3 regions of the Chryseobacterium sp. GTID13 genome follow, and region 2 is predicted to be linked to each of the others. Evidence: riboswitches for the same ligand, from Rfam matches in the RefSeq annotation. Region 2 holds a riboswitch; each other region holds the start of a gene.
What was found. A riboswitch is a leader RNA that binds a small molecule or an ion and turns the genes downstream of it on or off. The one in region 2 is predicted to bind S-adenosylmethionine.
Positions count from the first base shown of each region.

Region 1: another riboswitch for S-adenosylmethionine. It lies ahead of N4G44_RS04945 (alpha/beta fold hydrolase); the one in region 2 lies ahead of N4G44_RS00875 (TonB-dependent receptor plug domain-containing protein).
Region 3: another riboswitch for S-adenosylmethionine. It lies ahead of N4G44_RS04240 (SusC/RagA family TonB-linked outer membrane protein); the one in region 2 lies ahead of N4G44_RS00875 (TonB-dependent receptor plug domain-containing protein).

Region 1 is NZ_JAOCMB010000002.1:979,821-983,106, forward strand. Features, by position in the region: partial or broken gene N4G44_RS04940 (MGH1-like glycoside hydrolase domain-containing protein) at 1-1,644, opposite strand, end outside; SAM riboswitch class I at 1,831-1,937, shown strand; partial or broken gene N4G44_RS04945 (alpha/beta fold hydrolase) at 1,996-2,933, shown strand; gene N4G44_RS04950 (ACT domain-containing protein) at 2,935-3,286, shown strand, end outside.
Region 2 is NZ_JAOCMB010000002.1:177,100-180,385, reverse strand. Features, by position in the region: gene N4G44_RS00880 (alpha-amylase family glycosyl hydrolase) at 1-1,298, shown strand, start outside; SAM riboswitch class I at 1,401-1,509, shown strand; gene N4G44_RS00875 (TonB-dependent receptor plug domain-containing protein) at 1,607-3,286, shown strand, end outside.
Region 3 is NZ_JAOCMB010000002.1:851,236-854,521, reverse strand. Features, by position in the region: gene N4G44_RS04240 (SusC/RagA family TonB-linked outer membrane protein) at 1-1,875, opposite strand, end outside; SAM riboswitch class I at 1,959-2,055, opposite strand; gene N4G44_RS04235 (hypothetical protein) at 2,316-3,275, opposite strand; gene N4G44_RS04230 (hypothetical protein) at 3,272-3,286, opposite strand, start outside.

The sequences.
Region 1 (3,286 bases), 800 kb from region 2:
GTCAGCCTGCTCAAGATGCTGGCCGTCCTTCAGTACCATATTTCGGTCGAAAGCCCCGATATTATCCAGACCAAGAAAACCGCCGCCAAAAATATTTTTACCGTTTTTATCCTTCCGGTTCACCCACCATGTAAAATTCAGGAGAAGCTTCTGGAATACTTTTTCAAGGAATAAAAGATCAGGCTTGCCATTTTGTTTTTCATCAATTTTGAAAACCCTGAAGCAGGACCATGCGTGTACCGGTGGATTCACATCGCTCAGATTCCATTCATAGGCAGGAAGTTGGCCGTTCGGATGCATATACCATTCTTTGGTTAAAAGTAAAAGCTGACCTTTGGCAAATTCCGCATCAATGATAGAAAAAGGAACACAGTGAAATGCCAGATCCCAGGTCGCATACCAGGGATATTCCCACTTATCGGGCATAGAAATAATGTCCTTGTTGTGAAGGTGGTTCCACTCTGTATTTCTTACATACTCATTAAAATTTCTCGGAGCTTCATGATTCGGATCACCTTTAAGCCATTTTCCTACGTTGTAATGATAAAACTGCTTATTCCACAGAAGGCCTGCAAATGCCTGCCGCTGAACATTCCTTTCATCCTCATTCGTTGTTTCGCTCTGGACTTCGCTGTAGAATTCATCTGCTTCGGCAATTCTTGTGCTGAAAATTTCGTCAAAATTTTCAAAAGGCTCATCAGTTTCATCAGGACACAGCCTGAAATCAAAAACTTTGGATTGTCCTGCGCCTACCATTTCATCAATGATAAAAGAAGCTTTGGTACCTCTTTTTTCCGGATTTACCGTATTGCTTCCATAAATGATATAGTCATTGATTCCGTCTTTAAAATAGGTATTACCCGGATAAGGAGCGCCATATAGTTTAGGTGTATTGGTTTCATTTTCGCAGAAAGCACTCTGGGCAGCCCTGTTTCTTGAATAGAACTTTTTGATTGAAATACTGTCATGGTTAACATCTATGCATCCGTCATACGCAGCATTCATCTGGCCTTTATAGGTGTTATATCCCCATTTCCAGTTATTTCTGAACCAGGCAGTTGGTGCTAGGACAATGGGAGCATCCTCATTACTCCTGTTATGAACAGTTACCCTTGCAAGAATATCATTGTGGTCGCCTTTACAGTATTCAATGAAAATATCAAAATATTCATCATTGTCAAAAATTCCTGTATCAAACAGCTCATATTCAGGTTCCTTTTTGCTTCTTCTGCCGTTCTCCGCAACAATATCATCATAAGGAAATGCATTGATAGGGTATTTGTACACCATTTTCATATAACTATGCGTAGGTGTATTATCTAAATAATAAAAGATTTCTTTGATGTCTTCCCCGTGGTTACCCTGAGGATTGCTTAATCCAAAAAAACGCTCTTTTATGATCTTATCTTTTTTGTTCCAAAAGGAAAAGGCAAAACAGAAAATCTGTTTCACATCGGAAATCCCCGCAATCCCTTCTTCACCCCATCGGTAAGTATAACTTTCTGCGGTATTGTGGTTGGCATAATTCCAGGCATTTCCGTTCGGGCTGTAATCTTCACGTACATTTCCCCATTGCCGGTTACTGACGTATGGCCCCCAGTTTTTCCATTTGGAATCTTGTAATCTTTCTTTTTCAACAGTCATATTTCATCACTTTTCAAATACGAAGTTAGTTTTTTTGAAAAAAAATTCCAATTCTTTCCATCTGAATAATTATTAATATACTATTGGAACACTTACTATTACTGGTTTTTTTGATATTAAATATTTTTTTTGAAAAAATTAAAAGAAAAAACATATCTTTGCAGTGCGTTCATTCAAATATTGAAAATGTTATCAAGAAAGGTTGAGGGATTAGACCCTATGAAACCTTAGCAACCCTTTGTGCAAGCAGAGAAGGTGCTACGTTCTACCAATTTATTTTGGACAGATAACTCACTGAAGTTCTTTTCAGCCATTTCCTGTGGCATTTTCAATTGTATTAAAATAATAGAATTGAAAACAGAACTAAACTATATTAATCTTTCGTATCAAACCCATTCCCAAAAGGAATACCATATCCCGCTGACTTATCAGATCTTCGGGCCAGACTTGTTTTCAGCTCCCGTTATACTGGTCAATCATGCTTTGACCGGAAATTCAAATGTTTCCGGAGAAAAAGGATGGTGGAAGCAGTTGATCGGAGAAAATCAGGTCATTGATACCAATAAGTATACTGTTCTGTGTTTCAATATCCCCGGAAACGGATTTGATGACTTTTTAATTGACGAATACGAAGATTTCACCCCTTCGGATATTGCTGAAATATTCCTGAAAGGTCTTGAAACTTTATATATCAAAAATTTATACGCCATTATCGGAGGCTCTCTCGGAGGTGGAATTGCATGGGAAATGCTTGCCAAGCAGCCGCAGCTGGCGGAAATTTTTATTCCCATTGCCTGCGATTCCAAAACCCACGACTGGCTTCATGCACAGTGCCTGGTTCAGAAATTCCTCTTAAACGGAAATGATGAACCTCTGCAGAAAGCAAGAATCCATGCGATGCTGTGCTACAGAACTCCTCAATCTTTAAACGACAGATTTCAAAATAGATACGATCCGGAAAAACAGAGATTAGAATCTGAAGACTGGCTCGTTTATCACGGAAATTCATTAAACGAAAGATTTAGTTTGAAAGCTTATAAGCTAATGAATCATTTGCTGATGAATATCAATACCGAAAAAAGCAACAAGAAAAGATCAGCGCCCGAATGCACCTTATTGCTGTAGACACCGATCTGTTTTTCCCGGCATCAGAAATCCGAATGTGCTTTCAGCAGCTGAAAGAGGAAAACAAAGAGGTTTTTTACCACGAAATACAGTCAATTCACGGGCATGATGCCTTCCTGATGGAATATAAACAATTAAATACAATCATAAAAAATATTTTGTAGAATGAGAAATGCTAACGAAATAAAGTTTTTAAAGAACAGATCAATTATCAAATTTGAAGGAGAAGATTTCCTGGGTGAAATCGGGATCGACGGAAGAATTTTTAAGGCGCTTACTTTGGCACGCATAAGTGTGGGAGTGATCTCTCAGCAGGCTATTGAAAACGGGATATCTATCCTGGTGAATGAAGCGGATGCAGAAAAAGCAGTTACCTGCCTGATTGATGAATTTGAAGCCGAAAGAAAGTCAGGCAAAGTTTCACAGATTTACAGCATTAATAATGTTTCCGTGCTTGGATTCGTAGCGGAAGATTTCAATAAAGTCCTTGCAGAGCTGGCAAGAAACAATGTATTCC
Region 2 (3,286 bases):
CGGCTACACAATATTATGTTGAAAGAAGCCTTCAGCAATGGCTGACGGAATATCATATCGACGGATTCCGTTGGGACCTTACCAAAGGATTTACCCAAAGCTGCTCTGAAAACGATGAAACCTGTACCAATGCTTACCAGCAGGACAGGGTAGATATTATGAAGAATTATGCTGACAAGCAGTGGGCAATAGACCCGAATTCCTACATGATTTTCGAGCATTTAGGAACAGATGCAGAAGAACAGCAGTGGGCGAATTACAGAATTGCCGAAGGAAAAGGAGTAATGCTTTGGAACAAACAGACTGATCCTTACAACCAAAACACAATGGGCTACAAGGAAAACAGCAACTACGACAGGATGAATCATACCCTTCACGGCTTCACTAATATGTCTGCGGTGGGTTATGGAGAAAGTCATGATGAAGAAAGATTAATGTTTAAAAACCTTGCGTATGGTGCTTCTAACGGAGCTTACAATGTAACTAACCTGAATACGGCCCTTGAAAGAATGAAAACTTTCGGAGCCACATTCTTTACGATTCCCGGTCCGAAAATGATCTGGCAGTTTGGAGAGCTTGGCTATGAATTCAGTATCAACCGATGTGCAGACGGTACGATCAGCAGCGGATGCAGAACCGATGAAAAGCCTGTTGCCTTTACTTTAGGATATGATACCAATGCGAACAGAAAATCAGTGTATGATACCTGGGCCAAAATTATCAATATCAGAAATACTTATCCTGTTTTCAAATCAAAAACATATAGTGTAGAATCGAATAACCTTGCGAATGATCCTGAAGGTTTAATTACAAGGATTTATGTATATGACAATTCAATAGCAGGCGTGAAGAACATCGTTGTTTTGGGCAATTATACTACTTCTGCACAGAATGTAGTTCCTTATTTTCCTTATACAGGACAATGGCAGAATCTGATGGATAACTCTGTTTCCACTGTTGCCTCTACCACTGCTCCTATTACACTGCAGCCGGGTGAGTTCCGTATTTTTGGAAATTATGCAGGAGCCTTGTCAACATCTGATGTGAATGCGGCTAACAAACTATCCCTTCAGATTGCAGATAATCCTGTAAAGAACGGTTTGGCAAAACTCGTTTATCACAAAGTTAAAAATGGGGAAATTTCCATTTTTGATATGAGCGGGAAGAAAATAGATTCGTTCAAGCTTAATAATGAAAGTGGAACCTATGAACTGAAAGCCAGTTATCCTCCGGGAACCTACCTGGTTCATCTGAGGTCTGAAACAGGCATGGCCATCCAGAAGATGATCATCAAATAAAAAAAGAGGGATAATGATAGATTGTCCCTCTTTTTTATTGACAGCATAGAAAATATAAACCTCTTTTTTGAAAATTAAAAATATTAGTCTACTTTTGCAGTAGATTTATCAAGAAAGGTGGAGGGATTTGGCCCTATGAAACCTTAGCAACCTGCACGGCTCTAAAAAGTGTAAAGGTGCTAATTCCAACCCGGTATGGGGAAGATGAGAAAAGTCAATATTCTGACAGTAATTCCATTTCTTGAAGTCTTTTATAGCTGCGGATGAGGTCCGTGGGAAATATTTATGATTAATTTACAAGGACAAAGATGAAAAAATTAAGCCTGTCTGTTATCCTGCTGGGAGCTGTTTTGGTTAATGCCCAGGAGCAGGAAAAAGGAACCCAGATCGAAGATGTAATTATTGTAGGAAACCGGAATGCCAAAAGAACCAAACTGGAAACACCGGTTCCCGTAGATGTTATCAATATAGAAAAACTACAGAAATCTGCCCCGCAGACGACAGTTCAGGATCTTCTGAATTATGTGATTCCTTCCTTCAATTCCGTAAGACAGTCAGCTTCCGACGGAACAGAACATATTGATCCGGTGACTTTGAGAGGAATGGGCCCTGATCAGGTATTGGTGCTCGTCAATGGAAAAAGAAGACATACCACTTCACTGGTCAATTATCAGAATACAGTAGGGAACGGATCTGTCGGGACAGACCTCAGCACGATTCCGGTAATTGCTATTGACAGGATTGAAGTGCTAAGAGACGGAGCCGCTGCACAATATGGTTCCGATGCCATTGCGGGAGTGGTAAATATCATCCTTAAAAAAGATATCGGAGCTTCGGCAACAGCATCCTACGGAATCAGCGGAAGAAATGACGGGGAAACCTACCAGGCCGGAATCAACTACGGATCTTCCCTCGGAAAGAAAGACAGCTATGTGAATCTTTCATTACAATTAAGCCACAGAGGAAAAACCACCAGAACCCAAAACCACGATCTTGATATCTTCGGAAGTAATTTTGCGTATGAGTTTGCAGATGATCCGAAGGCAGCAAGAGCAGAAGACGACAGGATTATAAAAGAAAGAGGGCTCAACCGGGATGATTTTAATTTCCAGATCGGAGACGCACAGATCAGGCAGGCCCAATTGTTTTTTAACTCCGAATATCCGTTCAGTGATAGCTTTAAACTGTATTCCTTCGGAGGTTTCAGCATTAAAGAAGGAAAAGGCTTCGGTTTCAGGAGGTTGCCGGGAGAAACAGATAATGTGGTGGCTGCTATTTACCCAAATGGTTTTCAGCCTGTTCTGGGATCGCAGGTGTACGATTTTTCTTATGCCGTGGGAGCCAAATATAATGTCAACAATTGGCTGCTCGATTTAAGCAATACATTCGGAAGCAATACCTTCAATTATAATGTAGACCATACCAACAATGCTTCATTGGGGGTAAAATCTCCTACAAGTTTTTATGCAGGAGCACACAGTTTCCTTCAAAATACTATTAATCTTGATGTTTCTAAGAATATCAATCAGTTTAATGTAGCCTTTGGAGGAGAATTCCGTTTTGAACAGTATCAGATCAAACCGGGAGATGAAGCCTCTTACACCCGCTATGATATCAATGGAAATCCTGCAGTTCCGGGATCTGAAGTGGAGGGAAACGGAGGCTCACAATCTTTTATTGGTTTTTCGCCGGATAATGCACTGAAAAAATCAAGACATTCTACAGCCGTTTATGCAGATGTTTCCTATGATTTAGCTAAAAAATTAAATATAGACCTTGCAGGAAGATTTGAAAATTATTCAGATTTCGGAAATACCTTGAACGGCAAGCTGGCAGTGAGGTACGAATTCATAAAAGACTATGCAATACGGGCAGCTGTAGGAACCGGTTTCAGAGCCCCATCCCTTCAACAGCAGTACTTTAATAATTCCTATGCGGATATCTCCACTTCCGGATTAGGAATCGTCACCAAAGGAATTTTCAGGAAC
Region 3 (3,286 bases), 670 kb from region 2:
GTACAGAGAGGATCCGTTAGGTCTTCGTAATTTATCATTCCCCTGGCCACCATAGCTGGCACGCAGAGTCAGCTGATTGAATATATTTAAATCCTTAATAAAATCTTCATTTGAAATTTTCCATGAACCTCCCACTGACCAGAACTTCCCCCATCTGTTATCAGCAAAGAACCTTGAAGAACCGTCTGCCCTTCCGGATAATGATAAAAAGTAAGTATTATTAAAATCATATTCCGCTCTTCCCAGAAAACTCAACAAAGAAAATTTGTCACTGTTACCACTAAAGCTCCCCAATAAAGCAGCTGCATCAGGCTCATAATAATAAGGAAGAGAAAACTGGCTTCTGGAGCCGGATATCGTCTGATAATCATATTTGTAGAACTCCTGCCCTCCCAGAACATTCAAGTGGTGTTTTCCGAACTTTTTATCAAAAGTCAGAATATTACTGGTGGTATAAGATAATGTTCTGCTGTTGGATTTCGTTACAGAACCTCCAATTTCACTTCCTTCCCCGAGAAGCGGATTAGAGTAGTAATGACCGTTATAATTCACCAGATCAACGGAAAAGCTGGTTTTAAATTTCAGTTCCGGAAGGAAAATAAACTCTAGAAAACCCTTCCCGGAGAAGTTGTCCTCTTTATTTTCGTTCTTGTCCAAAGGTAATGTTGCTGCAGCATTCTGGTTCTGCAATGCGCTGGTAGGTCTGTATTTCCCGAAATCATAAACCCGGTTTCCTTCTGCATCCAACACATAACTTCCATCTGCATTTCTTTCATAATACGGATAGAAAGACGGAATAACCCTGGCTGCATTGATGATATTGTCAGTTCTCGAGTCTGAAGATGGCGGCGCATTCTGGATACTGTTGGTATAGCTTAAATTGGCCCCTGCATTCAGCCATTTCTTTACTTCTGAATTAATTTTTAACCTCGTGGAAAATTTCTGAAATCCGGATTCAATGGCAATTCCTTTATCGTCAAGATATCCTAACGAAAAGAAATAATTGCTTTTCTCACTGCCTCCGCTGATATCAAAATCTACCTGGCTTCTGGAAGCTGTTCTCTGAAGAATATCTCTCCAGTCATCATTCCACAAAGCTTTTGCTCCAGGAACAAGCTTTCCGTCTGTCCCTACCGGGTTGGGAAAACCGGCTCCGTAAGGATTGATTCCCAAAGCAGTTGTCAGGTTATCACTCGCCATCTGTGCTGCCTGCTGTGAGCTGATCTGCCCCGATTTATAACCGTTTCTCAATGCTTCCCAATAAAGCTGGAAATACTGATCGGTGCTTACCTGCTTATAATCCTTTACCGCTCTGTTGGAAAATCCCTGGCTGATATTAAAATTGATCCTGGATTCTCCTTTCTTACCGGATTTTGTTGTGATGATAATAATTCCGTTAGCTCCCCTTGAACCGTATAATGAACTTGCGGTGGCATCTTTCAAAACACTGATGGATTCAATATCATTAGGGCTGATGGAATTGATGTTTCCGTCAAAAGGAATCCCGTCTACCACATACAATGGATCACTTGAAGCACTTATAGAGCCAATTCCTCTTATTCGTACAGAAGCGGTAGAACCCGGCTGTCCGGAGGCACTTACTGCCTGGATCCCCGGAACCTGCCCTTCCAGCGCTTTTGTAATATTGGTAACCGGCCTATTGTTGATTTTATCACTGGATATGGTAGCTACTGAACCGGTATAACTTGTTCTTTTAGCCTTACCATAAGCAATGACAACCACTTCATCGATTTCCTTTTCGTTAACCGTATCTTTCTTAGTTTGGGTCTGAGCCTGTACGCCCATTATTCCTAAGAAAAATATAGCAACAGGTGGAACCCAAACCTTAGAATTAATTAAATTTTTACTAATCATAATCAATTTTATTTATCATATATTTAAAAAATACCCTTTGCGGAAAAGACAGCAAAGGGCATCGCTCAATACGATAAACCAAGTGCTTATTTTTCCTTTATAGGCTGAATGTAACACCTTGCTCTGGGCAGGTTGTTAAGATTTCACAGGGTCAGTTCCCTCCATCTTTCTTTATAAGCCGATCGAAATATGTCTGCAAATCTAAAAACAATTAGTCCACAAAACAAGTAGACTTTAAATTTTATTATGAAATATTTTCAAAAATTAACTTAAATTTCATCTAAAACCCCAATAAATAAGCACTTACAAATATTACATAATTGTTAAATATGAGAAATATCATTAATAATACTTGAATTAATATTTTATTCTAATAAGTATCGGAAAATAAAAAATGACGCTGTTAGCGTCATTCTATGTTGCAATCAAATTTAAATCATTTAATACAGTCTCTGAATGGATACGAAGACTTCCAATGTATTATCTAAGTTGTTTGAATCTGTAGTAGTATTACCATTACCAGCACTGGTGAAAGATTTATTATCTATACGCAGTGCATAATAAACTCTATACCATTTGTTATCCGCAGTAGTAATGTCAAAAGTTACCGTTTCGTTTCTACCATAAGTAAGATATACGCCATCATCAAACTGAGCATAATTATTTGGAAAGACTAACAGATTGGCTCCATGTGAGTCACCGGTATGGGTAGATACTTCAGAAACCCATACTTTTGCATTGGCTGCAGTGATATTGTAGAGACGGGGATCAAAATTCGTACTCGCGCCACTGGAATCAAATGCATTGGGAGCAGTAATAAAAGCATCGACCCTGAAAGTATTGTTGATTACCGGAAGATCATTAAGAAACTGGCTTAAAAGAAATGATGCTGTTTTGCGCGGAATTGAAGAATGGTAATATACCAGCTCCCCAGGAGCAATTACTGCTCCTGCTCCCACCGTTGCACTACAGCTCTGTCCACCGATGTTGATTGCAAAGGTGGTAAGTGTAGGACTGGAAACAGTAGGCACACCCGATACTGTATAGCTAAGAATTCCCGAACCTACATTGAAATTTCCGGCAGCCAGTGTTGCAGTAAGCCCGTTTACAGGTCCCACAGTCTGTGCCGCATAAACTCCACCGTTCCCTCCGGTATAGGGAACAGTCATTGTTCCCGTATAAGGTGTTCCGGCAGTATAAGTTCCCGGTGAAAGCGTCACCCCGTTACAGGTAATAGAGCCTAAAGTTCCGGGAGCAAGAGAGCCATTGTTAAATGTTCTCCATTCTGTACCGTTCCAGAATACATAGCCTACATAACCGAGTCCTCCGGTTCCTACATTATACACAAGCAGTCCCGCAGCAGGTGAAGGTATTGTTACCTGATCAGTCTGAGAGGTCAATGCTGCTTTTG